4 regions of the Exiguobacterium sp. OS-77 genome follow, and region 1 is predicted to be linked to each of the others. Evidence: riboswitches for the same ligand, from Rfam matches in the RefSeq annotation. Region 1 holds a riboswitch; each other region holds the start of a gene.

The links. Region 1 has a riboswitch for S-adenosylmethionine ahead of EXG77_RS00415 (amino acid permease). Riboswitches for the same ligand answer to the same signal wherever they lie in the genome.
Positions count from the first base shown of each region.
Region 2: another riboswitch for S-adenosylmethionine. It lies ahead of EXG77_RS02680 (methionine ABC transporter ATP-binding protein); the one in region 1 lies ahead of EXG77_RS00415 (amino acid permease).
Region 3: another riboswitch for S-adenosylmethionine. It lies ahead of EXG77_RS01830 (carboxylesterase); the one in region 1 lies ahead of EXG77_RS00415 (amino acid permease).
Region 4: another riboswitch for S-adenosylmethionine. It lies ahead of EXG77_RS13920 (2,3-diketo-5-methylthiopentyl-1-phosphate enolase); the one in region 1 lies ahead of EXG77_RS00415 (amino acid permease).

Region 1 is NZ_DF239008.1:85,411-92,630, reverse strand. Features, by position in the region: gene EXG77_RS00425 (MarR family winged helix-turn-helix transcriptional regulator) at 8-430, shown strand; gene mmuM (homocysteine S-methyltransferase) at 500-1,435, opposite strand; gene EXG77_RS00415 (amino acid permease) at 1,410-2,813, opposite strand; SAM riboswitch class I at 2,891-2,992, opposite strand; gene EXG77_RS00410 (ketopantoate reductase family protein) at 3,029-3,946, opposite strand; gene EXG77_RS00405 (GntR family transcriptional regulator) at 4,129-4,845, shown strand; gene gntK (gluconokinase) at 4,838-6,379, shown strand; gene EXG77_RS00395 (GntP family permease) at 6,404-7,220, shown strand, end outside.
Region 2 is NZ_DF239008.1:560,314-567,533, forward strand. Features, by position in the region: gene EXG77_RS02670 (MetQ/NlpA family ABC transporter substrate-binding protein) at 1-723, opposite strand, end outside; gene EXG77_RS02675 (methionine ABC transporter permease) at 751-1,416, opposite strand; gene EXG77_RS02680 (methionine ABC transporter ATP-binding protein) at 1,406-2,419, opposite strand; SAM riboswitch class I at 2,504-2,609, opposite strand; gene EXG77_RS02685 (aminotransferase class I/II-fold pyridoxal phosphate-dependent enzyme) at 2,672-3,859, opposite strand; gene EXG77_RS02690 (alpha-glucosidase) at 4,008-5,618, shown strand; gene EXG77_RS02695 (MBL fold metallo-hydrolase) at 5,883-6,620, opposite strand; gene EXG77_RS02700 (SMP-30/gluconolactonase/LRE family protein) at 6,748-7,220, opposite strand, start outside.
Region 3 is NZ_DF239008.1:352,455-359,674, reverse strand. Features, by position in the region: gene EXG77_RS01850 (M20 family metallopeptidase) at 1-681, opposite strand, end outside; gene EXG77_RS01845 (MetQ/NlpA family ABC transporter substrate-binding protein) at 704-1,522, opposite strand; gene EXG77_RS01840 (methionine ABC transporter permease) at 1,542-2,192, opposite strand; gene EXG77_RS01835 (methionine ABC transporter ATP-binding protein) at 2,182-3,210, opposite strand; SAM riboswitch class I at 3,297-3,400, opposite strand; SAM riboswitch class I at 3,650-3,751, shown strand; gene EXG77_RS01830 (carboxylesterase) at 3,819-4,577, shown strand; gene EXG77_RS01825 (transposase) at 4,667-4,813, shown strand; gene EXG77_RS16650 (IS3 family transposase) at 4,923-5,027, opposite strand; gene EXG77_RS01810 (hypothetical protein) at 6,157-6,747, opposite strand.
Region 4 is NZ_DF239008.1:2,726,556-2,733,775, reverse strand. Features, by position in the region: gene EXG77_RS13950 (pentapeptide repeat-containing protein) at 1-187, shown strand, start outside; gene EXG77_RS13945 (MBL fold metallo-hydrolase) at 256-1,011, opposite strand; gene EXG77_RS13940 (arsinothricin resistance N-acetyltransferase ArsN1 family A) at 1,072-1,560, opposite strand; gene EXG77_RS13935 (acireductone dioxygenase) at 1,685-2,221, opposite strand; gene EXG77_RS13930 (methylthioribulose 1-phosphate dehydratase) at 2,238-2,858, opposite strand; gene EXG77_RS13925 (2-hydroxy-3-keto-5-methylthiopentenyl-1-phosphate phosphatase) at 2,855-3,514, opposite strand; gene EXG77_RS13920 (2,3-diketo-5-methylthiopentyl-1-phosphate enolase) at 3,511-4,701, opposite strand; SAM riboswitch class I at 4,772-4,873, opposite strand; SAM riboswitch class I at 5,079-5,182, shown strand; gene mtnK (S-methyl-5-thioribose kinase) at 5,261-6,427, shown strand; gene mtnA (S-methyl-5-thioribose-1-phosphate isomerase) at 6,424-7,220, shown strand, end outside.

The sequences.
Region 1 (7,220 bases):
ATACCCGATGTCTCAACAAGCACTCGAAACCATTGAATTGGAGTTAGCAATCCTAATACGACGATTGACGACGGCGACGGCAGATAATCGTAATTTGGATCGTGCTTCCTACCTCTTACTGCGACAACTAGCGGATTCCGGCAACGTCGGTGTCAAAACACTTGCCCGTGAACTCCAGCTCGATGTCTCGACCGTCAGTCGCCAAGCTGCAGCACTCGATCAGAAGCAACTTGTTGAAAAAGTAAAAGATCCAACAGATGGTCGTGCCTTCTTCTATCATATTACGGATAAAGGACAAGAAGAACTCACGATTTACCGAACAGCGCGCCTCGCGAGCATCGAACGTCTACTGACGGACTGGCCATCGGATGATGCCGAAGATTTCGGACGTCTATTGCAACAATTCAACCGTGCTTTGCGCGAACGATAACGGAATCACACCATATTAAAAGAACGGACGCGAAATCAATCGATTTCGCGTCCGTTTTTTCGTCATTATTCATGATGTATGAGAAACCTGACAAACCGAACGAATTTGTGCGATGTGTTCGGGTGACGTTCGGCAACAACCACCGATCAATCGTGCCCCTGCCTCATACCACGTTTTCGCGACAGTTTGGAACGACGTACATTGATTCGTACCCGACCACGTTTTTGCGACCGGATCATAGACCTCACCGGAGTTCGGATAGACGATGATTGGAACACTCGTCAACGCCTTGACGTGACGGATAAAGTCGGTCGCGTAAGATGCCGGAAAGCAATTTGCACCGATTGCTGCCAGTTGCGGATGCTGTCCAACTGTTTCAATACACGTCGCAAGTGCCGTTCCTTCACTAATGTGCGTCGCATCTTGAAGCGAGAACGTTAGCCAAGCGGACACTTCCGGATACGCTTCGAGAATCCGGAACAACACAACAGCTTCCTCGAGCGACGGAATCGTCTCGAATGCCAGCAGATCAGCCCCCGCTTCAATCAATGCTTCGATTCGTGGTCTGTGGAAGGCTTCCAGCACATCTGCTGACACCCCATAATGACCGCGATACTCAGAACCATCTGCTAAGTAGGCACCATAAGGACCCACTGATCCCGCGATTAATGCGTCACTCTTTCCGCTACGCGTGCGTGCATTTTGCGCCAAGGTGACCGTTTGTCGGATCAGCGCCTGTGCTTCCTCTGTCGTGATATGACGTTGTTTGAAGCCTTCGATACTTGCTTGATAGCTTGAAGTGATGGCAACATCGGCACCTACTTCAAAGTAGTCACGATGGACGTGTTCGATTTGTTCCGGTGCTTCGATCAAGAGACGTGCTGACCAAAGCGGGTCGTTCAGGTCGAATCCCTTCTGTTCAAGTTCGGTTGCAAGGGCACCATCTAAAATGAGAAAGGGAACTTCCTGTAATCGTTGATCAACTGGATTTTTGATTCGGGACATCTTCAACACTCCGTTTCTGAGAAGAATTCGTGAACGCATGTACGACATAACAGATCACGATGAATGGAATACCACAGTACAAGGCGATTCGTTGTGTCGGATCAAATCCGATACCAATCAGGGAAATCAAACAGACAACGAAAGCGGCGATCGGCACGAATGGAAAGAGTGGTGTGCGATAGACCAATTCGTCGACCGTATGCCCTTCGCGTAGAAATTGTTTCCGGAAGCGATACTGGGCAATGCTGATACTCATCCAGACGACGACAACAGCGAGACCGGAAATCGAGACGAGCGCGATATAGACACTTCCTGCTGCATAGATGCTAGACAGCAAGGCAAGTCCTCCGCCAAGCATGCTGAACAATACAGCTCGAAGTGGAACCCCACTTGGTGTCACCTGGGCGAAGAAGCGTGGAATCATACGTTCGTTCGCAAGCGACCAGAGCATCCGAGAGGCGGCGTAAAGTCCAGAGTTCGCTGCCGACAAAATCGCTGTCAAAATGACGAAGTTCATCACGTCTGCTGCGTAGGGAATTCCGATCCGTTCGAACACGGCGACGAACGGACTTTCGAGTACACCTTTCCCATCCGTTGGCAATAAGACGGCTAACACGATGATCGTACCGACGAAGAAGAGGACGAGTCGCAAGATCGTCGTCCGGATCGCAAGCGGAATCGTCCGTTTCGGATCGACCGCTTCACCTGCTGCGACACCGATCAGTTCCGTTCCCGAGTAAGCAAAGTTCACGGCAAGCATCGTCATGAAGATGACGAAAGCACCATTTGGAAACAACCCGCCTTTGGTTAACGAAGAAAAGAATGGGGCCGGGCTACCATCTTGCAGTGGAATGAAGCCGACGATCGCTCCCGCACCGAGTAAAATGAACGCAATGATCGTCACGACCTTAATGGCGGAGAACCAAAACTCGACTTCAGCAAACACACGAACCTTCAAGACGTTGATACCAAGGATCATCGCAGCGAACAAGGCACTGAACACCCAAACCGGAATCGACGGGAACCAACGTTGCATCAAAATGCCTGCTGCCGTGAATTCTGAACCAAGGGCGACCGTCCACGTCAGCCAGTAGAGCCAGGCTACTGTATAACCGGTGCCGGGTCCAATGTACTTCGTTGCGTACTTATGGAATGATCCGGTTTCCGGCATGTGCACGGCGAGTTCACCGAGACTTAACATGACTAAGTAAACGACGACGGCTCCGATCAAATACGATAAAATCGTTCCGACACGTCCTGCTTGTTCCAACGTATAACCTGTACTTAAAAATAATCCTGTTCCAATGACACCACCTAACGACAGCATGATCAGATGACGTGATTCCATCTTGCGTCGAAATGCTCCGCTCGTTTTCATGAATCCATTTCCTCCTCGTTCCACCTATTTCAAACAAAAAACGCATCCTCACGGATGCGTCGGTCGACAATTCGGAAATCTTATCGATCGGGTGCAGCACCCGCAGGAATTAGCACAGTATCTTTCGACCTGTTGCTGAGGTTTCATAGGGCCAGTCCCTCCACCTCTCTGGATAAGTATGTAATTGTTCCTAACCATATCAGAATGCAGATAATTCAGTCAACAGGCATTTCCCGATTTTTTTGATAGATCCATAAATTAGATTCAATCAGTTGAAGATGACGTGAAGAGCGTGTTTCGAGCAACGTACTAAAGAAATGTTTCACTTCGACGGGCTGACCCTTTTCCATGTCCCGTAACATTGACGATTTCATCGTGTCTTCCATTGCATGCATCTGCTTCAGCAAGACCGCTTCTACATCGTCATTAAAGACTGCGCCTTGTTCTTCCATCGCTTGCTTCGCTTCCTTCATGACGTCTTGAATCATCTGATGACCAATTGGGTCCTTGCGAATTGGACCGATGGCAGAGCGAAATAGTGTCGTCACGCCCGCAAATGTCGAAATGAAGAGGTACTTTTGCCACATGTCATCCATGATATGCATCGAGTACGTCATCGGTGCCTTCGCTTTCGCAAAACGTGTTGCAATCTCCTCTAAACGCGCTGTTGGTTTACCGGTTCGTGAACCAAACAATAGCCGATGCGACGGGCTTGTCTGTACAATACGCCCTTCTGCATCAAGCGTCGATTCAATGAAGCAAAGCCCGCCCAGTACTCGATCTTCTCCGAAGACTTCTGTTAACCGTCGTATATGCTGCATGCCGTTCAACAAAGGAATGATGTACGTCTCGCTCGAAACAAATGGCGCAAGATCCTGTAGGACATCATCCAAGTGATAGGCTTTCGTCGAAAGTAAGACGACATCAAATGTGTGATTCAGTCGCATGTCTCGTGTCACTAACTGAGGCGTGATCATAACATCACCATGAGGACTAGTGATCTGTAACCCTGTCTTTTGTAATTGTTCATAGCGCTTCGGACGAACAAGGAATGTCACCTGTTCCCCTTGCTCAGCAAGACGTCCCCCGAAATAACCTCCAACTGCTCCGGCACCTACGACTAAAACATGCATATGCATTACCTCCTTTTTAACTAATCGATTCGTTACTTACTCCTTCACCCTAACATATCGGAAACCATTTTCCTGATTCCTGCTTGAATCACTAAAATGTAAGTTAAGCGTTTGCATTTTAGAAAAAAACGTTTATACTAACTTGTATACAAGTATACTCACTTTAGAAATCAGGTGATTCCATGTCAGAACTGTTATACCCCTTGAAGTGGTTAGCAAAAGCTTCCGCTGGAGATCGTGTCGCACACGAGCTACGGATGCGCATCATTTCAGGAAAGATTGAAAGCGGTACCATTTTATCCGAAAACAAATTAGCCTCTGATTTTTCAGTCAGTCGCTCGCCCGTCCGTGATGCGTTAAAGGTTCTTGCATCCGAACAATTGATTCGTCTCGAACGAATGGGCGCGGTCGTCGTCGGTTTGTCTGAGCGCGACATTCAGGAAATCTATGATGTCCGGCTACTCATTGAAACGTTCGTCTTCGAACGACTCGTCAAAATCGAACGGGCAGAACTCGTCCGTGAACTCAGTAAAATTCTCGAAATGATGAAAGTTGCCATCAAATACAAGGATGCCGATGAATTCTCCTTCCAGGACGTTCTGTTTCACGAAACAATCATCCGCTCGATTGATCATGGATATGTCAGCATGATTTGGCAAAATCTCAAACCGGTCATGGAAAGTTTCATCCTCCTATCGATGCGGGTACGATTCGAGGAAGACATCGAAGACTTCGAACGCATCCTCGCGAACCACGCCTTGTACATCGAAGCGATCGAGACAGGGGATCGTGAACGGATGGTCGCTTCCTTACATCAGAACTTTGATGACGTCCAGGAAGTCGAAGATCTCTGGAAAACGCAACAAATGATGTCGAAAGGAGTCGATTCACATGACTGAATACATGTTAGGCGTCGATATCGGAACGACGAGTACGAAAGCGGTCTTATTTACGACAAAAGGAGAGGTCATCGGACAAACGAACGTCGGTTACCCGCTCCATACACCAAACCGCTCGACGGCGGAGCAGGATCCGGAAGAAATTTTTGATGCTGTACTCGAATCGATCCGCTTGATCACGAAACGTCATCCGAGCATGCCACCGAAGTTCGTCGCGTTCAGTAGTGCTATGCACAGCTTGATCGCGATGGACGCACAACATCAACCATTGACTGCCTGCATCACATGGGCAGACAGTCGGAGTGAAGCATGGTCGAACAAGATCAAGGAACAATATGGTCTATCGATCTATCACCGGACCGGAACACCGATCCATCCGATGTCACCGCTCAGCAAAATCAGTTGGCTCGTCGAAGATCGTCCTGATCTCCACGCTCAAACGAAAAAATATATCGGGATCAAGGAATTCGTGTTCCAAAGACTGTTCGGCAGATATGTCATCGACCACTCTCTCGCTTCAGCGACCGGTCTCTTCAACATTCATGAATTAGGCTGGGATACGGGCGCGTTACACGTCGCGGGAATCGATGCCAGCTACTTATCGGAACCCGTACCGACGACGACGTCATGTACTGGACTGAATGCTGATTACGCACGACAAATGGGACTCTCCGTCGATACGCCGTTCCTAGTCGGTGCCAGTGACGGTGTCCTTTCTAACTTAGGTGTCAACGCGATTCGCAAAGGGGAAATTGCGATCACGATCGGAACGAGCGGTGCCATCCGAACAATCATTGATCGTCCGCAGACCGATGAAAAGGGACGGACGTTCTGTTACGCGCTGACCGAGGACCACTGGGTCATCGGCGGACCCGTTAATAATGGCGGAATGGTCTTACGGTGGATCCGAGACGAACTCGCGTCAGCAGAAGTCGAGACAGCAAAACGCCTTGGCATCGATCCGTACGCTGTTTTGACGAAGATTGCCGAACGCGTCCGTCCTGGATCCGACGGGCTATTGTTCCATCCTTACTTGTCCGGTGAACGAGCGCCGCTCTGGAATCCGGATGTCAGCGGTTCGTTCTTCGGTTTGACGCTCTCGCATAAAAAAGAGCATATGATCCGGGCAGCACTAGAAGGCGTCATCTACAATCTCTATACCGTCTTCCTTGCTCTGATTGAGTGTATGGACGGTCCTGTGACACGGATTCAGGCGACGGGTGGGTTTGCCCGGTCCGAAGTCTGGCGCCAAATGATGGCGGACATCTTTGAATCAGAAGTCGTCATTCCGGAAAGCTTTGAAAGTTCATGTCTCGGTGCGTGTATTCTCGGATTGTATGCGACGGGGGAAGTCGATTCGTTCGAAGTCGTCTCCGAGATGATCGGGGAAACGCATCGTCATGTACCAAATGAAGAAGCGATGCATGAATATCGTCAGCTCTTACCGATTTTCATTAGCTTGGCTCGAACATTGTCTGAGGATCATAAACGAATCGCTACGTATCAACGGAGCTTGATTCAAGAAGAAAACTAACTTAATCTTTTGGGGGAAGTCATCATGCCTTTAGTCATCGTAGGAATTGGGATCGTCGCGTTGCTCGTTCTCATCATGGGGTTGAAATTAAATACGTTCGTCTCACTCATCATCGTTTCCTTTGGCGTTGCACTACTGCTCGGCATGCCGCTCGATCAGATCGTCAAAACGATCGAAGCTGGTATCGGAGGAACGCTTGGTCACCTCGCATTGATCTTTGGTCTTGGTGCCATGCTTGGAAAGCTGATCGCTGACGCCGGGGGGGCGCAGCGAATCGCCATGACGCTTGTCGCCCGGTTCGGGGAAAAGAACATCCAGTGGGCAGTCGTCGTCGCTTCATTCATCATCGGGATCGCCCTCTTCTTCGAAGTCGGACTCGTCCTGTTGATTCCAATCGTCTTTGCGATTTCACGTCAGCTTCGTGTCTCGATTCTATATCTCGGAATCCCGATGGTCGCAGCCCTGTCTGTCACGCACGGCTTCTTACCACCTCACCCAGGTCCGACCGTCATCGCTGGGGAATATAAAGCCAATATCGGGGAAGTCTTATTGTATGGTTTCATCGTTGCTGTTCCGACGGTCATCATTGCCGGTCCTATCTTTACGAAAATCGCGAAACGACTCGTTCCTGAATCGTTTACACGGACAGGAAACATCGCGTCACTCGGGGAACAAAAAGAATTTGATTTAGACGAGACACCAGGCTTCGGCATCAGTGTCTTCACGGCGATGCTACCGGTTCTTTTGATGTCGGTCGCAACGATCTTCACGCTCTTACAAGAAACACTCGGCTGGGGTGAAAACAGCGTCATCTCGGCGATTGAGTTCATCGGGAACGCTT
Region 2 (7,220 bases), 470 kb from region 1:
TGCGACTTGTTTGTCAGCATCTTTCGTTTGGACAGCGACGAGGTTCCGGTATTGTTCGTCCATCGTCTCAAGTGCTAACGCATCAAGTAAGTCGAATTTCGCAGCAAGTGCGAAGTTCCCTGGAACGGCTGAGATATCGACACTTTCGACAGCGCGTGGCAGTTGAGCCGCTTCGAGTGGTTTGATGACGAGTTTCTTCGGATTCTTGACGATATCTTTTTCTGAAACGGTCAGAGGATCAGCATCCGGCTTGAGTTCAATCCACCCTTGTTCCGCAAGCAAGTTCAGTGCCCGTGCTTGGTTCGTCGGATCATTCGGCGTCGCGACTTCAGCACCTGTCTTGACGTCGTCAAGTGTCTTCGCTGTTTTACTGTATAGTCCCATCGGTGCTGTCGGAACCGTGATCAGTCCTTTTAAGTCGAGATTCTTTTCTTTAGAAAACGTTTTTAGATAGATCGAGTGTTGGAACAAGTTGGCGTCGATATTGCCGCTACCGAGGGCGATGTTCGGTTGAATGTAATCGCTGAACTCGACGATTTCGACTTTATAGCCTTTCTTTTCGAGTTGTGGCTGAATCGCTTGTTTGACCATGTCGCTATACGGACCGCTCGTCGCCCCGATCTTGATCGTCTTGTTTTTTTCATCAGCGCTGCTGTCTCCACATCCTGCGAGGACTCCTGCACCGAGTAAGGCTGTTGCTAAAAAGGCATATCGTTTTTTCATGATTCCACTCTCCCTTTGTATGTGTGATTAGCGTTTATCTGTTTTTCGCGCCAGTTGATTGCCAAGTGCTTGAATACTTTGAACGATGACGATGAGCACGACGATCGTCACGATCATGATGAGATTATCGTAGCGATAGTAACCGAAACGGATCGCGAGGTCACCGACACCACCGCCGCCGACGATACCAGCCATCGCTGAGAAGCCAATCAAGCTGATCGTCGTTAATGTGATGCCCTGAATGATGCCAGGGAGTGCTTCCGGTAAGAGGACACTGACGATGATCCGCAATGGTTTCGCCCCACAGGCTTCCGCTGCTTCGATTAGACCAGGCGGAATTTCACGGAGTGATGTTTCGACGAGTCGCGCGAGAAATGGAATCGCTGCGACACTGAGACTGACAGATGCTGCCGTCGGACCGATCGTATTGTCGAGTAAGAACTTCGTCAACGGAATGAGGGCGACCAACAAGATAATGAACGGTAGCGACCGGACGATGTTGACGACGAAGTCAAGAACACGGCGGACGGCAAGGTTTTGAAAAAATAATCCGCGGTCGGTGACAAACAAGAGAATTCCGAGCGGAATCCCGACGACCAATGCGAAAGCAAGTGAAATTCCGACCATCCATGCTGTCTCGCCGAGTGCCTTCAAGAGCTCAGGTAACATCGTTTGAATACGATCAAGCCACATCCTGAATCACCTCGAGTGCATGAAGTTCCGTCGCGAGCCAGTCGAGGGCAAGAGCGATTTGATCGGATGATCCCGTCAAGCTGACAATGAGGACACCGAAGGCGACGTCTTGAATGTAGTCGACCTTGCCGTGCAAGATGCTGACTGAGATATCGTAACGGCGGATCGCTTCTGATAACGTACTCTCACCGGTCTTTTCGCCCGTGAACTGCAAGCGGATGATCTTGCCTGGGGTTGCCTGTAAGATGCGTTCCGGCAATTCGATTTGTAGTGCCGTATCGACATAATGTTGCGTCACCGGATGCTTAGCTTGACTGAACAAGTCATAGGTTGAGGCGACTTCAACGACTTCACCTTGTGACATGACCGCGACACGATGGCAAATCTGTTTGACGACATCAATCTCATGCGTGATGAGGACGATCGTCAACCCGAGTCGTTCATTCAAATCCTTCAGCAGTTCAAGGATCTGTAGTGTCGTAACGGGGTCAAGAGCGGATGTCGCTTCATCACATAACAAGACGGTCGGATTGTTTGCGAGTGCCCGGGCAATCCCGACGCGCTGTTTCTGCCCACCGCTTAATTGACTCGGGAAGTTCGTCTCAAATCCTTCAAGTCCGACGAGCGAGACGAGTTCGCGAATCCGCTCCGGGAAATCTGCTCGTTTGACGCCAGCGGCCTTGAGCGCAAAAGCGATGTTATCTGCGACGTTGCGCGACTGAATCAATTGGAAATGTTGAAAGATCATTCCTGTCCGCAAGCGAAGTTGACGCAAATCTGCTTTTGACATCCCGCCGAGCGAGACACCGTCGACCTTGACGGTTCCTTGTGTCGGATGCTCGAGCCCGTTGATTAGGCGAAGCAACGTACTTTTACCGGCACCGGACTCACCGATGATTCCGAAGATTTCTCCTTTTTGGATCGTCAAATCGACATCCCGTAAGGCAAAAATCGGGGTCCGATCTCGGACGAACCGTTTTGTAATGTGTTTGAATTCAATCATCCGCTCATCTCCTCATACAAAAAAAGTCGCTTTTTCCTAGTAGCGGAGCAACCAGAAAAAAGCGACGAAAGTGTAAGATTTCGTAACTTATCTCTCAGAATGAAAATCATTCTGTAGGATGTGGCACCGTTCCTTACAGGTGGTTGCCGGACGTCGTTGGGCCTAATCCCTCGGTCGCTCTCGATAAGTAGTTATGCTGTTGGGACTTACTTTAACGGAAATGATTCCCATCTGTCAAATGTTTTTTCAGAATTATTCCGCAACAGGTGTCCGGAATAGGTTGAGCGTTCCGATTCGATCGACGGCTTCTTCTAGACGTTCGACGTCAGCAATCAAGCTGATCCGGACGTAGCCTTCACCGTGTTCGCCGAAGAAGGATCCAGGGGTCACAGCGACGTGCGCTTCGTCAAGGAGATGATCGGTGAAGCTCTGGGACGTGTAACCTTCCGGAACAGGAAGCCAGACGAAGAAGGAACCGCCCGGGCGTGGTCCACTCCAGCCGATTGCATCAAGTTTTGCGAACAACGCATCGCGTCGTGTTTCATACAAGCGACTTAACTCACGGACGCACGTCTGGTCACTCGTGAGGGCGACGGTCGCCGCATGCTGAATCGGTGTGAAGGCACTGACGTAGAGATGTTCTTGGTACGTTTCGATGCTTGAGATGACGGACGGATTTCCGATGGCAAAGGCAATCCGGAAGCCGGACATGTTGAAGCGTTTTGAGAGTGAGAATAGCTCGATTCCGACGTCTTTCGCCCCTTCCGTCTGCAAGAAACTTCGCGTCGGACCATCGAAACTGATACCGCCGTATGCTAAGTCATGAACGACACAGATATCATGGGCATCGGCGAAAGCGACTGTCTGTTCGAAGGCTTCTGCCGTCGCGGTCGCACCCGTCGGATTACTCGGGTAGTTGAGGAACAACATCCGGGCACGCTCAACGTCCGTCGTATCAAGTAAGTCATAATCCGGCAAGAAATCATTTTTCTCGAGCAACGGAAGCGTAATCGGGTAAGCGCCAGCAAGTGCTGCACCAGACAGGTAATCCGGGTATCCTGGATCCGGGACGATGACACCTTCTCCAGGGTTGACGATCGTCTGCGGTAAGGCGACGATTCCGGCTTTACTGCCGAGGAGAATCGCGACTTCCGTTGCCGGATCGATCGTGACACCGAATTCAGTCGCGTAAAAGTTTGAGACAGCTTGTTTTAGAAAATCATGTCCACGAAATGGTGGATATTGAAGGTTCGTTGGCTCGTCGATAGCTTGTTTTAAGGCATCGAGAATATGTACAGGCGTCGTTTGGTCGGGTGTTCCTTGACCAAGTGTGATGACATCATGTCCGGCAGCTTTTACAGCACCGATTCGGTTCGCAAGTTCAGCGAAGACGGGAGCAGGAAGCCGATCAATGGCGATGGATGGAGCGAAATGTTTCATGGATGAATGCCTCCTTCGTGGTATTGTCGTCAAGGATAACGAATATTCAGTCAAAAGAAAAGAACTTTTTCGAAATTTAAAAAAATTGTCGGATAAACAGGTACAGATAAGTGGAGCGGGAATAAAGAGTAGGGAGAGGAGTGGGAAGATGAAGCGAGCTAACTGGAAAGAGGCAGTCGTCTATCAAGTCTACTGGCGTAGCTTTAAAGATTCGAACGGGGATGGGATCGGTGATTTAAGAGGTGTCATCGAGAAGCTTGATTACATCGCTTCACTTGGTGTCGATGTCGTGTGGTTGAATCCGTGTTATCGTTCCCCGGACGTCGATAACGGCTATGATATTGCCGATTATTACGAGATCATGGAAAAAGCGGGAACGATGGGGGATCTACAGGAGTTGATCACGGCCGCTCATGCCCGTGGATTGAAGGTCATTCTCGATTTAGTCGTGAACCATACGAGTGACCAGCATGACTGGTTCCGTCAGTCATGTGAGCGGATCAACGATAAGGATGACTGGTACATCTGGCAGGATGGCACGAAAGAGACGCCTCCGAACAACTGGCGCTCGTACTTTGCGCCAAGTCCGTGGACGTGGAGTGAAGAGCGCGGGCAGTATTATTTTCATTCCTTCGCCAAAGAACAACCGGACTTGAACTGGGAGCACCCAGCTGTGAGGCAAGCAATCTACGATATGATGAACTGGTGGATTGCTCAAGGGATCGACGGCTTCCGGATGGATGTCATCAACTTGATCAAAAAACGGTCGTTCGAGGATGTCGCCAATCCGTTTGATCTCTCGTACCTTGGGAATCAGCCAGGTGTGCATGACTTCTTGCAGGAGATGCATGCGAATGTTCTCGCTGGTAAAGACTTGTTTACAGTCGGTGAGATTCCGTTCGTCGGTCCAGAAGATGGACTGTTATATGTCAGTGACGAACGAAAAGAACTCCGGACACTGTTTCACTTCGAAATCGCGGACGACATGGAAGCGATGGATCTCTTACGATTCAAGGAGATTCAAAAACGCTGGTACGACGTCTTATACCCATTAGGTGTCAATTCACAGTTCCTCAACAACCATGATCATACACGACAAGTGACGCGCTTCGGCAGTGAACGATACCGGGTTGAGAGTGCGAAACTACTCGGTTTGATGTTGCATACGTTACCGGGCATTCCATACGTGTATCAAGGAGAAGAGATCGGGATGACGGGGATTCGCTTCTCGGATCCGTCGCTTTATCAGGACGTCGCCTTTCGAAATCGATACGCGGAGCGCATCGCTGGCGGAGAGGACCCAGAGGTCATGCTCTCATCGATGCAGTTACTCGCGCGCGATAATTCCCGTACACCGATGCAGTGGGACGATACACATGCAGCTGGCTTTACGAGTGGTAAACCATGGTTAGCGGTCAATCCGAATTATACGGACATCAATGTCGCGCAAGCAGAAGCCGATCCATCGTCCGTGCTTGCTTTTTACAAGTCGCTGATTCAGATGCGAAAGGATCATCCGATTATGGTCTACGGTACATACCGAGACTTAGCGCTTCATGATCCGTATCTCTATATCTATGAGCGGGAATTAGAGGGAGAAGTCTGGCGGATCGTCCTCAACGTACATGATGAACCGATGCAGACCGCCCTCGTCTTACCACCGGAAAAGTTGCTCATGTCAAACTATCCGGGTAGCCCGGATATCTTGCGTCCTTACGAAGCACGCGTCTATCGTTATTCTGTTGCAGAACAGAATTGAACCACTGGACGAAAAAATGGGGGTAACTCAAAAAAAGAATGACGCGTCTTTTCACGCCCTTTCCTCAGGCGAGACACAAGCCAGTTTTCCTGCTTCATTCAAGCAGGAAAACGGGTCTTGTTTGTCTCTGACAGCGCATAAATGCGCTTATTCCTGTAGGAGTTGCGTGTGACGCGTCATTCTTTTTGTTATGAGATAAGGGTGGCAGATTTTCATTCTGCCACCCTTATCTTTGGAAAGACTGACTCATGATACAGTCCCGTTTTAAGTGTGTGATTTGAATGGAGATGATTTTTTCGTCTGCAAGACCTGAGTGAATCGATCGACGGCTTGTCGCATCTCGTAACTCGGTCCAAGGATTAGTGGACCATGTCCGACGGCAAGAATATCCGGAGACAGTTCCGTCAGTTGATCAGCCGAGCGAAGGGCGACGTCCGGATCCCATGTTGCGAGTGCAGGGAACGGGAATTGCCAGCGGACGTCACCGGAGACGGCGAGTCCTCCTTGCGTCTGAAAAGCATCTCCGGCGATCAACGTCCGGCTTCCTTCATGCCAAAGTGAGATCGAACCAGGTGTATGACCGGGTGAGGCGATGACACTGAGACTTCCGACTTGTTGACCACTCTCGAGCAAGCGATCCGGACGTGTTTTGATGTTTTTCGGAATACCACCTTTTAAAGGTGTCGTTTCGCCTTCGCGTAGCGTCTCGTCCCCACTGAGCAATGCAGCATCGCGATAACTGATACAGACTTGAGCGAGAGGAAAGGCGTTCGCAAGGAAATCAAGCGAACCGACATGATCGGCATGCGCATGAGTCAGGATGATTGCACCAAGCGGTTTCTCTTGCTTTCGAATATAGTGATAGAGCGCCTTTGCGTTGATCCCGAGGCCGGCATCAATCAATGTCAAACTGTCTGCTTCTTCAAACAGGTAGCAGTTGACCGGGAAAAAGGATGGGGTCGTCTGCAGTTGGTGTAAACGTTCGATTGTCGTGACACGCATCGGCTTCACTCCTTCAAAAAAATGAATAGTCTTCTTCTTTAGTATCGTCTGTTTTTTTAGATGCGTCTAGACGCATTATGTGGAAAAAGAGGCATCACCTGTAAAAAGATGATCCCTCTTCTATGAATCATTCAAATGTCACAGCGAAGACGGCACCGGCATGTGGTGCATCATCTCCGTCGGCAGCCGTCGTGACGAGCAATCGATCTTCATAGAAAATCGGGCACGTCGGATTCGAAACAGGGAAGTCGACATGATCGAGTTTTTCACCAGTCGCAAGATTCCAACGGGTGATGCATGATCCAGCATAATGCGCGATCCAAGCATGACCTTCCGCGTCCTTCGTCATACCATCCGGGAACCCTTCTTCTTCTTCAAGGTCAACGGCGACACGTTTATTGGAAAGTGGTGCGTCCGGAGCGTAGTCAAAGGCATAGACTTTTTTTGTCGGTGTATCGATGTGATAGAGCGTCTTGCCATCTTCTGACCAGACGAGTCCATTCGAGTTCGTCAAGTCTTCGTGCAAGACATCGATGGAACCGTCATGACGCAGACGGAACAATCCAGCAGTCTTACCGTCTTCTTCATTAATGCTACCAG
Region 3 (7,220 bases), 270 kb from region 1:
GATCCCGTGGATCCGGACATCGTCTGGTAACTGCTGACGTAAGGCATTGATTCCATTGAAGAGTTGAATGACAGCGTCGAGGGCGTTGATGCCTTCTTCCGGTGACGCCGCTGCGTGCGCCGGACGACCCGTAAAGGCAAAGTCGAGTGGATCGACCGCAAGGGAAGAACCCGTGATCCGTGTTTGTCCCGACGGATGGACCATCAAGGCTGCATCGATTCCTTCCAGTAACTGATGTTTGACGAAACTGCCTTTCGCACTGCCGTTCGGTCCACCTTCCTCGGCTGGTGTTCCAAGGACAACGACACTCCCGCCGACTTCATCGAGCACTTTACTGAGCGCGATCGCCGCTGCGACGCTCGTCGTGCCGATGATATTATGACCGCACGCGTGACCAATACTCGGCAACGCATCGTATTCAGCAAGAAAGGCAATCGTTGCGCCTGGTCGGTCGCTCGATTTCTTCGCGAAGAACGCGGTATCATGCCCCGCGACGCCGAGTTCTACTGTAAAACCTTCCGCCGTTAGACGCTCCGCATGGAGCCGCGAAGCAAAGAATTCCTCGTTCCCGATTTCCGGCGTTGCATGAATCCGGTGACTTGTCTCAAGATACGATTCCCGTTTTTGTTCGATATCCTGTTCAATCGTCTCTATCCATGTCGTGCGTACTGGTGTCGTCATACTGTCCACTCTCCTTTTGAAATTATTCGCCGATGTCGCTCAGTGGAACGAACGTCGGGATCGTACTGCCTTTGTATTCTTTTTTGATGAAGGCCGCGACATCTTTTTGTTGATACAGCGATGCGATTTTTTTCAGTTCTTTTTTGTTCTTGTCTTCCGTCCGTGTCGCGATGATGTTGATGTATGGTTTTGCTGTCTCGTTCTCATGAACGATCGAGTCCTTGATCGGGTTGAAGCCAGCGTCAACCGCGATGCCATTGTTGATGATAGACGCCGCGACGTCCGGTAAGACGCGTGGCGTTTGTCCGGCGACGATCGGAACGATTTTCAGCTTCTTCGGATTCTCGACGATCTTATCGACCGAACCGTTACCATCGAAGTCGTCCGGTAGCTTGATCAGACCTGCTTCTTGCAGTAACAAGAGGGCGCGTCCCATGTTCGTCGCTTCGTTCGGAACAGCGATTTTTCCGCCATTTGGAATATCTTTGACATCCTTGTATTTATCCGAGTAGATCCCCATCGGTGCGATGACAGTCGTCGCAATCGGCGATAGCTTCAAGTTATGTTCTTTCTTGAAAGCGTTGAAGTAGGAAATCGTCTGGAAGGCATTGGCGTCGATCTCACCCTCAGCCAGTGCCATGTTCGGCTGGACATAATCGGAGAACTTGACGAGTTCGATTTTGATGCCTTCCTTCTCTGCTTTTTTCGCGACATAATCCCAAACTTGTGTGTCTGAACCGCTGACACCGAGCTTGATCGTCTTTTCGTCTTCTCCTGATGCTGCGCACCCGGCAAATAAAATCGTCGTGAGTGTTGCTCCAATTGCTACTGCTTTTTTCATGGCTGAATCGCTCCCTTGATTAATGTCTTCTGATTTTTCGTGCGACGATGTTGCCTGTCGTCTGTAAGCCTTGGACTAAGATGACGAGAATCCCGACCGTGATGATCATGACTTTCGTATCAAACCGTTGATAGCCGTAAGTAATTGCTAAGTCACCCAAACCGCCGCCACCGATGGCGCCTGCCATCGCCGATGCCCCGATCAAGCCGACCGTCGCGATCGTTAAGTTCAGGATGAGTGAACCGAGTGCTTCCGGTAGGAGGAAGCGGAAAATCGTTTGAAACGGTGTCGCGCCCATCGCTTCTGCTGCTTCAAGAACGCCTTTATCGACTTCGAGTAAAGAACTCTCGATCAGACGCGCCATGTACGGTGCAGCGTAAAAGACGAGCGGAACGATTGCGGCTTCTGTTCCGATCGATGTCTGAACGATCAAGCGCGTCAACGGGATGATCGCGACGAGTAAGATGATGAACGGAATCGAGCGGAAAATATTGACGATACTGTTGAAGAACGTGAACAACGGAACATTTTCAAGTAACGCTCCTTTTCGCGTGACGACAAGCAGGATACCGAGTGGTAAGCCGATCAAGGTCGAGAACAAGAGCGAAACGGATACCATCGTCATCGTCTGCAAAAATGCTGTCCAAATATCACTGTAGTTAACTAGCATCAGCGAGCACCTCCTCAACGGTTACCTGTGCCTGATCGATGTAGTGTAAGGCACGTTTCACTTCAGCCGGCTCACCAATCAACTCGACGAGCAAGGTGCCGAACGGCGTCTCCTGCAACTCCGTGATGCTACCGTGCAGGATATTGACATCGACGTCGAAGCGTTTTGCGACTTGCGACAAGAGTGGTTGTCCGGTGTGATGTCCAAGGAAGTGAATCTTATAGATTGGATGCGCATTTCGCGACTCGATCAACTGACGAATCGACGCTGGAATCTCGTCATGCATGACGGACCGTACAAAGTTCCGTGCCGTCTCGGTCTGCGGATTTGAAAAGACATCAAAGACCGTTCCTGACTCGATTAGCTTCCCAGCTTCGATGACGGCTACACGATCGCAAATCTCCCGGATGACGCCCATCTCGTGGGTAATCAAAAGAATCGTGATCCCGTACTCTGCATTGATCCGTTTTAATAACTGAAGAATATGATGTGTCGTCTGGGGATCAAGTGCTGACGTCGCTTCGTCACATAAAAGGACGGAAGGTTGCGTCGCGAGTGCCCGGGCGATACCAACGCGCTGTTTCTGCCCACCCGACAATTGATCTGGATAATGATCCGCCTTGTCCGCGAGATCGACGAATTCGAGCAACTCCGTCACCCGACGGCGAATCTCATCTTTCTTGACGCCTGCGAGAACGAGTGGTTTTGCAACGTTCGTAAAGACCGTGTTCGCATTCAATAGATTGAAGTGCTGAAAGATCATTCCAATCCGTTGTTTTGCTTGGCGTAATTTTTTCGGAGACAGTTGCGTTAAATCTTCCCCATCGACCGTCACCGTTCCTGACGTCGGTCGTTCTAACAGATTGACACAGCGGAGCAGTGAACTTTTCCCGGCACCGCTAAAGCCGATGACACCAAAGATTTCGCCTTTCTCGATCGTCAGGTCGACACCGTCGAGCGCTGCAATCGTCTGATCTTTCGTGACGTACGTTTTTTTGACTTGATGAAATGCAATCATTCCGTTTTCCCCCTTCATTCAACAAAAAAGGTCCCTTCTTGAGAAACAAGAAGAGACCTGGATCCGCACAGTGGCAGAATCCACTCCACTCATCTCTCAGACATCTGTCTGATGGAATTGGCACAGTGCTCATAATGAGTCTGTTGCCGAGGTTTCGTAGGGCCAGTCCCTCCACCTCTCTGGATAAGTATTGCGGTATGAAATTCGTATGTGTGTTGTTGCGTTGTTGCTTATGTCGTAAAACTAATTTTTACATTACGGGTCGAAACTTTAAAAGTCAACCAACTTTGCAAAAATAATCCATTTGGCGCATATCGATGGATTTACAAGTTATGAATTAGCTTAATGAACGGATCACGATTCGTCAAGAAAGATTTGACAAGTCATTTTTGGTCGTGCTACCATCGTTTCAATGATTATTCCGACAATTCCAATATGATATTTATCAAGAGTGAACGAGAGACCTGGCTCTATGACTTCACGGCAACCTGCAATTTGTAAGGTGCTCCGACCAGCAAAGCGCGGCTTTGGATGATACGGTGAAAAACTCGTGGGCGTCCAAGCAGTGACGTCGACGAGTTTTTTTCATGAATGGAGGAAAAATAGTAATGATGAACTATCCTGTATTGACTGGTGCTGAAGCGTTTTATTTTCAAGGTGGATCGATCGGCATTCTAATCTGTCATGGTTTTAACGCCACTCCGCAAAGTGTACGGGACGTCGGTGAGGCATTCGCTGCTGAAGGTTTTACCGTCTATGCCCCGCGCTTACGTGGACATGGAACGAACGTCCGCGAGTTCGAACAATCGACTGCTCGATGTTGGAAGCAAAGCCTGCAAGACGGCTATGAACGTTTACAAGAAACATGCGATCAAGTCTTCGTCATCGGTCAATCGATGGGTGCGACGCTTGCGCTGTCGCTCGCCGCTGACGGGATTCCGTTTGCCGGCATCATTACGATCAATGCCGCACTCTCCGTTCCATCCTATGAATCACTTTCGTTCGAGGACGGTCCAGAGTATTTACCGGAAGGCGCACCGGACATTAAGCGAGCAGCCTTTGAAATCATCTATGATCTTGTTCCGAGCCGTTGTGCGTTCGAACTTGTTCGCCTAATGGATGAAACAAAAGGACGCCTTGGATCGATCCTTCTACCGACATTGATTCTTTACTCAGCGACCGATCACGTCGTTCCACCTTCGAGCTCGGATTATCTGCACCAGCACATCGGAACAAATGATAAACGAAGCTACTGTTTACTGAACTCGTATCACGTTGCGACACTCGATCATGATCAGGATTTGATTGTTCGTGAGACGATTCGCTTTATCGAACAATCGTGTCAGTTTTCGCAAGAAACAGGCTGAATCAAAAAAACAGCTATTCGTTTCCATATGGAAGCAAATAGCTGCTACAGATTGTAGGCAAAGCGTATTTTTTCTTCTAATGAGAATGATTGCGCTTTGTTCATTTCGAATCGTTTCCAAGGACAAGCACCGACCTCGTTCTGTTAATCAAGATAGCGCTTCTTCAATATGTATTCGGTATTCCTTGCATGCGACGTACCATCAAAGAGATCAAGACTAACATGACATCCCATTAGGTTTTAGGTTTTGGGCTGAAAGAAAAGGTGCCCCCTATTTCTCTATATTCGGGAAGGACTACGTCCGGTAGACTGATCCAGCAATATGAGATACATATAAACACCTTGATTAGGCTGCCAGTACACCATATCTTTTCGGTGTCAGGTAGCCTAATTTTTCTTGGATTCGTTCTTCGTTGTAGTAATTTAAGTAGTTGATAACGAGCTCAGAGATCTCATGGTCTCTTAGTGAATTAAATTTGACGTACTGGAACTCCTCGGACTTTAAAATGGAGTGAATGATTCGATAACTGCGTTGTCCCAACAGTTTCCTCTCCGAGACATACTACTTATTTTTGATACCTTACTTCTCCATGATCTCTTTCGTCGTTAACTCACCACTCAGCTTTCCTTTGACTACTGCCCAATTTATTTCGCTTGAATATACGTTTTTGCCCATGCAAAAACACCTCCGATGTTAGTATCTTTTAAAAATGTACCACTCCGAAAGTGTTTTTTATGGTCTCAAAATTTTAGGTTCGCCCACGGTACGGACGTCTTTGAGAGTGCTTTTTTATCGTGTCCTCACTCAAGAGGTCAAAGCTGGGTTCGTCGTCCATTCGGTCATCTTTATCGACTCTACCACATATCAAGGCGAACACAAACAAACGGAAGTTCAAGAAAATGCTCGTTCGACGCGCTATCCAATAGTACAATGACGCATTAGATCAAGACGTCAACGAGGATTGGATCTTACATGAAAAAAAGCTCCCCCCCGCCAAGACGAAGAGCGTGGAAGAATGTCAGATAAAGGAGAGTACAGCAGCTCCGTGGAGTGAAAAAACGATGCTTACTTTCATTGCATGAACCCTAAAAAGATTTCGAATTAGTCCTGGGAATCCACATTTTTTACATTTAAGTAGTCAATACATACAACAACCCCTCATTTCAATTACGAAATGAGGGGTTGTCTACAATCTGAAACTCCCATATTTAATTATAGGATTTTTTTGCTCACCTTTTTCTTTTTTAGCTGCTTCAAAGTTAAGATAAATGGTACACCCAACAGCTGCGATTAAAAAGATTATCCCGTACCCTATTTCAAAGTTAAAACCATAATACAAGATTGCAACTGTGACTAATACAATCAAAACTAATCGTATACTAGATTTGTGGTGTTTACTCATTTGTTTACCTCCAATTCCTTACATCAACAGTTATCGTTGTTTGATCTTTTCAATTTATCCATTAAACAAATCCTTCAAAAACACTATACCTTACACCAAAAACCTTCGAAAGGTTAAATGCAAATAATAAAAAAACAATAAGAGATTTCAATTGATGAATCTGTATTGTCTTTTTAATTACTTATATACTCTATGTTTAGAGTTGGCTAACTTAATGCACTTATAATTCATATGACCGTACGTAGTCAGTAGTCCAGCTAAAGTTAAGCTTGCTCCTTTTGTAAGCAAAAGTCTTAGTCCTTTTTTGAAATCACCTTCGAGAAGTGCTGCGACAATTGCTGCAACTCCTGTTAGACCGTATTTATTTTGGATATATTTCTTAGCGCAAGCATCTCGAACTGCTTTCCACTTAGGATTGATTTGACTAGAACTAGCTGCCGCCATCATAGATGCTTTACTAGAATTTGAAGATACTTTTTCTTCAATTGGATCATTAGTTAGTAATCCAAGTTCTTTCAATTCTTTTTTTATCTCTGTGTATTTCCGATTACCTTTTAATTCTTTTTTTAATTGTTCTTCATTCACAAAGACAGTACCATCTTCATTTGTAACAGAACTACGACTTACCGCTTCCATGATCGCGACAGCTTCTTTTTCACTTAATTTTTTTTCGACAGCAGATACATTTTTCATTGGAATATTTGCAATAAACAAAGCGAATACTAAAGCAACCATCAAAAATTTCATCCATACATTATTTGATTTCATCCAAATTCCCCCTGTTTTTGTTTTTCTGATTGACCTAAAACCAAAATAATACATACCCAGAGGTTATCATATCCCAAAAAATGTAAATGATTTTTATATGTTTTTTAGATTACAACTTTGAAAAACATTGACACACGCTGTGCTACAATAGTATCTTCCTGGAACAAGGTGTGATTTTTTCATGATTTGCATGATATCAGGAAAACCCTATGCTAGCACGTTGAGTGATACTATTTTTCTCTTATGCTCTTTCTCGTCATTTTTGAGTATTTTTCATTTTAAGTCGTACTTTAGTCCTTGTTATTGTAATTGCATCGTATTATAACTCACAGTATCTGACTCACGATAAAGAACTGTTACAAGTAGTAATTAGTTACTTTATTCTTTTAGTCCTAGCTTTCTTTATCATTCATCTCGAGTTTAAAAAAGTGACTAAAAGAAGCTGAGACTTAACTAGCTGAGTTTAACGAAAA
Region 4 (7,220 bases), 2.6 Mb from region 1:
CCATTGGAAACTCGAAGCGGTCCGGCTTACAGATAGCCAATGGATTGAAACACCGTTAAAAGGTCTCGACCTCCGGCAGACGGAACTCTCTGGTATTACGATCGATCCGCGATTTTTACCAGGCGCTGTCATTACGGAAGAGCAAGCAGTCGCCTTTGCTCGCTTGTTAGGCCTTGTCATCCCATAACAAAAAGAAGTCCTGCTTTCGATTGTTACTCGAAAAGCAGGACTTCTTTTTGATGAAGGTTACTGTTTTTAAAATGACATCGTTTCGCCGTCCTCCGGAATCAGGAAATGGGCAGAGAGATGGAAAGCAGTTAAAAAGTCAGCAATCATATCACGTCGCAAGAGACAGTGGTTGACGGACTCGAGGTGCGAGACGATGATCGTTGCTTCCGCCGCTGCTTCGTGTACGGCAAGGAGATCACGCTGTGACATCGTGATCGGCTCTCCGGTCAAGAACTGGGCGGCTCCACTGTTGACGACGATGATATCGGGTGTATGTTGTTCGATTGCATGCGCGACCTCGTCGCACCAGATCGTATCACCTGCGATATAAAGTGTTGGTTCGTCCGGATGGGTGAGGACGAGCCCAGACACACGTCCCATCCGTTTGCCGATTTCACCGACACCATGCTGTCCACCTGTTCGATGGATTTGAATATCACCAATCGTCACACCGGAATCGAAGGAAGAGACGTTCGTGAAGCCGGCTTCTCGGATGTGCTGCGCGTCTTCTTCTTGCTGCGCATAGAGTGGCAAATGCTTGGGTAATAGTTGTTTAGCAGCATCATCGAAATGATCAGCGTGCAGGTGCGTGACGAAGATGGCGTCAGGATCGAGCAGTGTCTTGACATCGACCGGTAAGTCGACGAGTGGATTGGCGACGGCATTCGGTGTTTGACCGAAGGGAGGCAAGCTGCCTTTTTCGCCGAGGAACGGATCAATTAGTAAGACTTGATTGGCATACGTGACAACGAGTGTTGCATTGCGAATTTGTTGAATATCCATTAGGTTCATCCTCTCTCAATGACTCGGATTGACTATTCCCCGTCTGGCATTCAATGAATCCTATCGCAAGCGTTTCTCCATCGCCATGACGTCGACATATTCGCCGTTCAACTGTCCTTGCTCCTTAAACGTTCCGACGATCCGGAACCCGGAGCGGATATAGAGTTTTTGTCCGATTTTATTGAATGGGAAGGTGAAGAGAATGAGTTTATGCATCTGATGATCACGGGCGTGTTGCTCAGCCGTTTCAAGCAAACGTGTGCCAATCCCTTGTCCACGATGAGTCCGGGTGATATAAACCGAAATCTCACCGACGGATGCGTAGACAGGACGCGGATTATACGGATCGAGGGAAATGAAGCCGAGGACACCTGTGTCATCTTCAGCGACATATCCGGCATATCGATCGGTGCGTTCTACATACCACTGGGTCATGAAGGATAAGTCCTTTTGGTCGGTCTCAAGCGTTGCGATTCGATCTTCGATGCCTTCGTTATAGATGGCGAGAATCGCTGATAAGTCGTGTTCCGTTACGGGACGAATATGCATGACGCTCACTTCCTCATCGCTTTTCCTTCATTATATCGGTTACGTATCAATGTAGTGATATGTTTGTGCGATAAGAAAAGCGCTGATTTCCTTCACATAAAGGAAATCAGCGCTTATATCGTTCTTAAGAGACCGTTGACGTCTCGTTTTCATAAATCGGAACCCAGCCGTCTGTCGTGACGAAGATCCGAACAGCAACGACTTTACGATCGTCTTGAAGCGTAAAGTAGTGGCGTGTGTTAACAGGAACGGAAATCAAATCACCAGGATTGAGTTCGATGTTATAGTAGCCGACTTCTTCGTCTTTGATCGCGAAGACGCCATGACCGCTAACGATGAAACGAACTTCATCATCCGTGTGATGATGTTCTTTCTGGAAGTTGACGAGTAACTCATCCAGGTTCGGTGTCGTATCCGAAAGTGAGATGATATCAGCTGTCTGATACCCACGACGTTCTGATACGTCTTTGATTTCGGGAGCGAACGTATCGAGAATCGTTTGTTTGTCTGCATCCGTCAGTGTGAAGTTCTCAACGAGAGGCGCTGGAAGTTTCGAAACGTCCCATTGTTCGTAAAGAACGCCGCGTGACGCAAGGAAGTCAGCGACTTCCGTTTGATCCGTATACCGTGTGTTTGTTTCTTGGAATAAGACTGTTGCCATGAGATGATTCCTCCTTTTAATGAATGGATTGACGGCATGATTGCAACGTCAACGTGTAATTGAATAAAAACTCGAAGGCTTCGAGGTGTTTCTTTGCTTCAAAGGCGGTCGGTGCCCAGACCGTGATTCCGTGATTGCGGATCAGGACGGCACCACTGTCTGCTGTGACATGAGGTGCAAAAGCAGCGGCAAGCGTCGGAATGTCCGCATGATTCGGAATGATCGGTACCGTGACCGTCGCATCCTCTTCCCAGTGTCCGAGTGCCTTGATGATTTCTTGACCGGAAAAGGTGATGCTGCCTTGATCGCCATAGAGTTCCGAAATCACATTGTTCGCAATCGTATGGACATGCAGGGAACAACCGGCGTCCGTTCGATTGAACACTTCGACATGGAGCAATGTCTCAGCAGAAGGACGCCCGGATTGCTCACCGATCAATTGACCGGTCGCATCGACATGAACGAAGTCGTCAGGAGTCGTCTGCCGTTTATCTTTTCCGCTTGCCGTCACAAGGAATTCAACCGGGACACCGGATGTCCGAATGGCGAGATTGCCACTCGTACCAGGGAACCAATCGCGAGCCGCAAGCTCTTGTTTGATGGCGCGTAGCTCTTCATAGCGTCGCATGAATGTCATGTTGTCACCTCCGCTCGTGTTAAATCATGAACGATATCATGGAACGTCTCAAACGGTGTATAGGCGATATCGTTCTCTTCACACAACGTGATCAGATAATCACGGGCATAGACACGATCCGCTTGTTTTGCGAGTTCGAAGTCCGTCACCGAGTCGCCGATGACGATGATGACGTCACCGTCTTTACGTAGTGTCCGAGCAACGGACGTTTTACAACAGCCGCACCCGTTCGTGCAATGGGTATCGCAGGCGTGTGGCCAATCGATATGAACGAATGGACCGTCAAAATTTGCGACATTGCAATAGATGCGCTCCTGCTCAAGGAATGGCGCTAAGATCGGTTCGACGAAAAAGTCCATTCCGCCGCTGACGATCGAGAAATCGATGTCTTGACGACGACTGTACTGAAGCAACTCCGAAAATCCGTCGCGAATGACGGCGCGCTCCAGTAAAAAGTCAAGATAGGACGCTTTCCCATCAGATGGCAGAAGTGCGAACATTTGCCCGACACCACTTTGAATCGATAACGTCCGGTCGAGTACACCTTGTTTCAACGGTTCGAAGTCGCTCGCTGGCGCAAATGCCTGCATGAGTGCGATGATATTATCCTGTGTCGTCACGGTACCGTCGAAGTCACAAAGAATCCGTACGGTCATGACTTGATCCCCCAAGCGTCGAGGGCGATCCGTAATTCTTCATGACGCGATGCTGCCGTCGATAGGGATTCATTTGCGAGTGCCGCATCGAGTGCCTGACGGAAAGCGGTGACACCAGCCGCAGCACCTTGCGGATGACCATGTACGCCGCCACCGGCGTTGATGACGGAATCGATCCCGAAGTCCCGTACGAGTTGAGCGACGAGTCCAGGATGAATACCGGCTGAAGGAACCGGGAAGATCGATTTCGTCTGACCGAGACGGGTCGCTTCGACCGCGATACCACGGGCGACATCCTTTGGCAAAGCGACATTGCCGTAAGGCGACGGGAATAGCGTCAAGTCTGCTCCAGCAGCACGCGGTAATGTGCCAAGTAAGACAGGAGCTGCGACTCCGTGATTCGGGCTAGCGATCAACGCACCGCTATAGGCCGGATGATTGAAGATTGGGACGTTGATTTCCGGATCACTTGCCAGTTCGCGTAAGACGTCGAGTCCGTATGTGAAGGTATTCAGCAAGAAAGCGGTCGCTCCAGCGTCAATCAATCGCTTGGCTTTATCCTTGAGCGTAAAGACGGGACCGCTGAGTGTGATTGCATATAACGCGCGTTTACCGGTCCGGTGGAAGTGAGCGTCGATGACCTCACGTCCAATTCGTGCCCGGTCAATCGTTGGCGTCAATGGATTGTCGTATAGGATCTCATCGTCCTTGACGAGATCAATCCCACCAGCGAGTTGTCCTTCGAGTTGATCACGAAGAAACGATAAATCGCGTCCGATGACTCCTTTGAAGATGCTCATTAATAATGGGCGATCTTCGACACCGATCAAGGAACGGACCCCTTCAATCCCGAATTTCGCACCTGGAAAGTCCGACGTAAATGTATCGGGTAGTAGCAATTCCGTTAATTTGATTTCACCGTCGAGTGAGAGTTTCCCGAAGACGGTCGTCAGAATCGCAGAAAAGTCGCGCGACACGTTATGTTCCGGATAACGAATCGTGATATATCCTTTGCCATCGCGCTCTTCGGTATGTACGACTTCCCCTTTGAACGAGGCGAGTTGTTGTTGTTCGAGATGATTCAGTTCCGTCCAAGAACCGACTGTCAGACCAAGCGCGAGTTGTTCAGCGCGCTGCTCGAGTCGATCACGGGCAGTCAATTGATAAGTAGCAGTGATATAAGCCATGTCTTTCCTCCTTCAACAAAAAAATGGTCTCTCGTCAGCGACAAGAGACCATGAATGATTCGAACGTGGACTCTTATCTGTCAGCTTAGTAGCTGCAAGAATTAGCACCGTGCCAAAAGGTCGGTTGCTGCGACATCGTAGGGCTTGTCCCTCCGTCTGCTCTTGATAAGAATTGGATGAAATTGTGAAATCTAATTGCAATTTTTACATGAGAATCGTGACTTGTCAAACTATTTTTAGAAAATTTATTTTTTTGGAAATACTCTTTCTATAGATGACTTAAAAATGATGTCCGTTTCTGCTTGATTTCGATTTGACAGCGAGGAAGTCGATTGCGTAAGATTCAAATCAATATCACACACGACAACTACATACGACTCTTATCGCGAGTTGGCAGAGGGAATTGGCCCGATGACGCCGCAGCAACCGACCACTAGGCACGGTGCTACATCCAACAGACGTTTCGTCTGAGAGATAAGAGGACGCAGTGACTTTTCTGCGCCTCTTTTCGATGACGAAAAGAGGCGCTTTTTCGTGTATCACATAGGGGGAAACTGAGATGACATATAAAGCATTCACAGAACAGGACGCGATTGATCGTGTTCGGACATTAGGACTGATCGGCGATGGAGCCGTCGAAGCAGAAGAGATTGGCGACGGGAACCTCAACCTCGTCTTTCGGATTCGAGAAGGCGAACATCGCTTGATTTTAAAACAAGCATTACCATATGCGAAGGTCGTCGGGGAGAGCTGGCCGTTATCGCTCGAACGAGCGTGGATCGAGCAATCCGCACTCCGTGAATTCGCGCGACATGCCGTACCGTTCGTACCACGTGTTTTTCATGCTAGTCACGAAGAGGCGTATACGGTCATGGAAGATCTTTCACATTTGACGATCGTTCGAAGCGGTTTACTCGCAGGTGAACAGTATCCGTTGCTTGCGGAACATATCGGTTCTTATCTCGCTCGGACGTTATTCCATACATCGGACTTTGCGCTTGGTCCGGTTGAAAAGAAACGTGTCGCCCGAACGTACTACAATCCAGACTTGTGCGACATCACGGAAAAATTAATCTTCACGGATCCGTTTCATGACGCGGAGACGAACGAGATTGAAGCCGGACTCGAAGAAGAGGTGGCACGTCTATGGGCAGACGATGAGTTGAAACGCGAAGTCGCAAAACTCGAAGCGCTCTTCATCACGAAAGGAGATGCATTGCTGCACGGCGATCTACATACAGGAAGCATCTTCGCCTCAGCGACGGAAACGAAAGTCATCGATCCTGAATTCGCCTTTTATGGTCCATTTGGATTCGATGTCGGACAGTTCATCGCCCACTTATTCTTCGCGGCATATCCGGATTACCCTACACGACGTGACGCCCGAATCAAGGATATCGATACGTTCTGGCTGACGTTCGCTTCAACGTTCCGTGCCTTATGGGAACGGGAAGCCGTCGAACCGTTCCAGGCACCAGGACTCGTCGATGATGTACTGAGCACGATCTTGCAGGATGCCCTTGGCTTCGCCGGTTGCGAATTGATTCGGCGGACGATCGGTCTAGCACTGGTCGCTGATTTAGAATCAATCAATTCAACGACGGAACGCTTAGAGCGGAAACGTCACGCTCTCCGTCTAGGAACAGCGTTAATCAAACGCCGTACAGAATGTCGGACATTCGATGATTTACGAAACTTTGACGTAACGGAGGAACTTAGCCGATGACTACATTCGTTCAAAGTATCCGTTACGAAGACCGTGTCTTGACGATTCTCGATCAGACACGTCTACCGCAGGAAGAGCACTATGAAGTCATTGCTGATCTCGCGCAAGCCGTTGAGGCGATTAAACAACTGCGCGTTCGGGGCGCACCTGCGATCAGTTTATTTGGGGGATTCGTGCTCGTTCAAGAAGCATACCGGTTTGAAGCGGCGCTTCCGGTCTACAAGCAAGCCTTGCTTGAGACATCGGCGACGTTACTCGCGACACGACCGACGGCCGTCAACTTGCGAAATGTCCTCGATCAATTGAATCCAATCATTCAAGACGGGACGTCGGTAGAAGAGATTCGCGAACGGTTGGAAAAACGGACGGTCGCTTTATACGACCAGGATGCGCAGACGTCACGTCAAATCGGGATTCATGCACTGGAATTATTCCAGTCAGGCGACCGGATTCTAACAATTTGTAATGCTGGATCGATTGCGACCGCTGCTTATGGAACAGCACTTGCGCCGTTCTACATCGCAAAAGAACGCGGCATTGAATTATCCGTTTTTGCGAGTGAGACGCGACCGTTACTGCAGGGAGCACGATTGACGACATGGGAGCTTCAACGTGCCGGGATCGATGTCACGTTAATTACGGACAACATGGTCGCCCATACGCTGAAAGAAAAACAGATCGATGCGATCATCGTCGGTGCCGACCGCATTACACGAAACGGAGATACCGCGAATAAAATCGGGACGTTCCAATTAGCATTGCTCGCGCAAGCTTTTGGTATTCCGTTTTACGT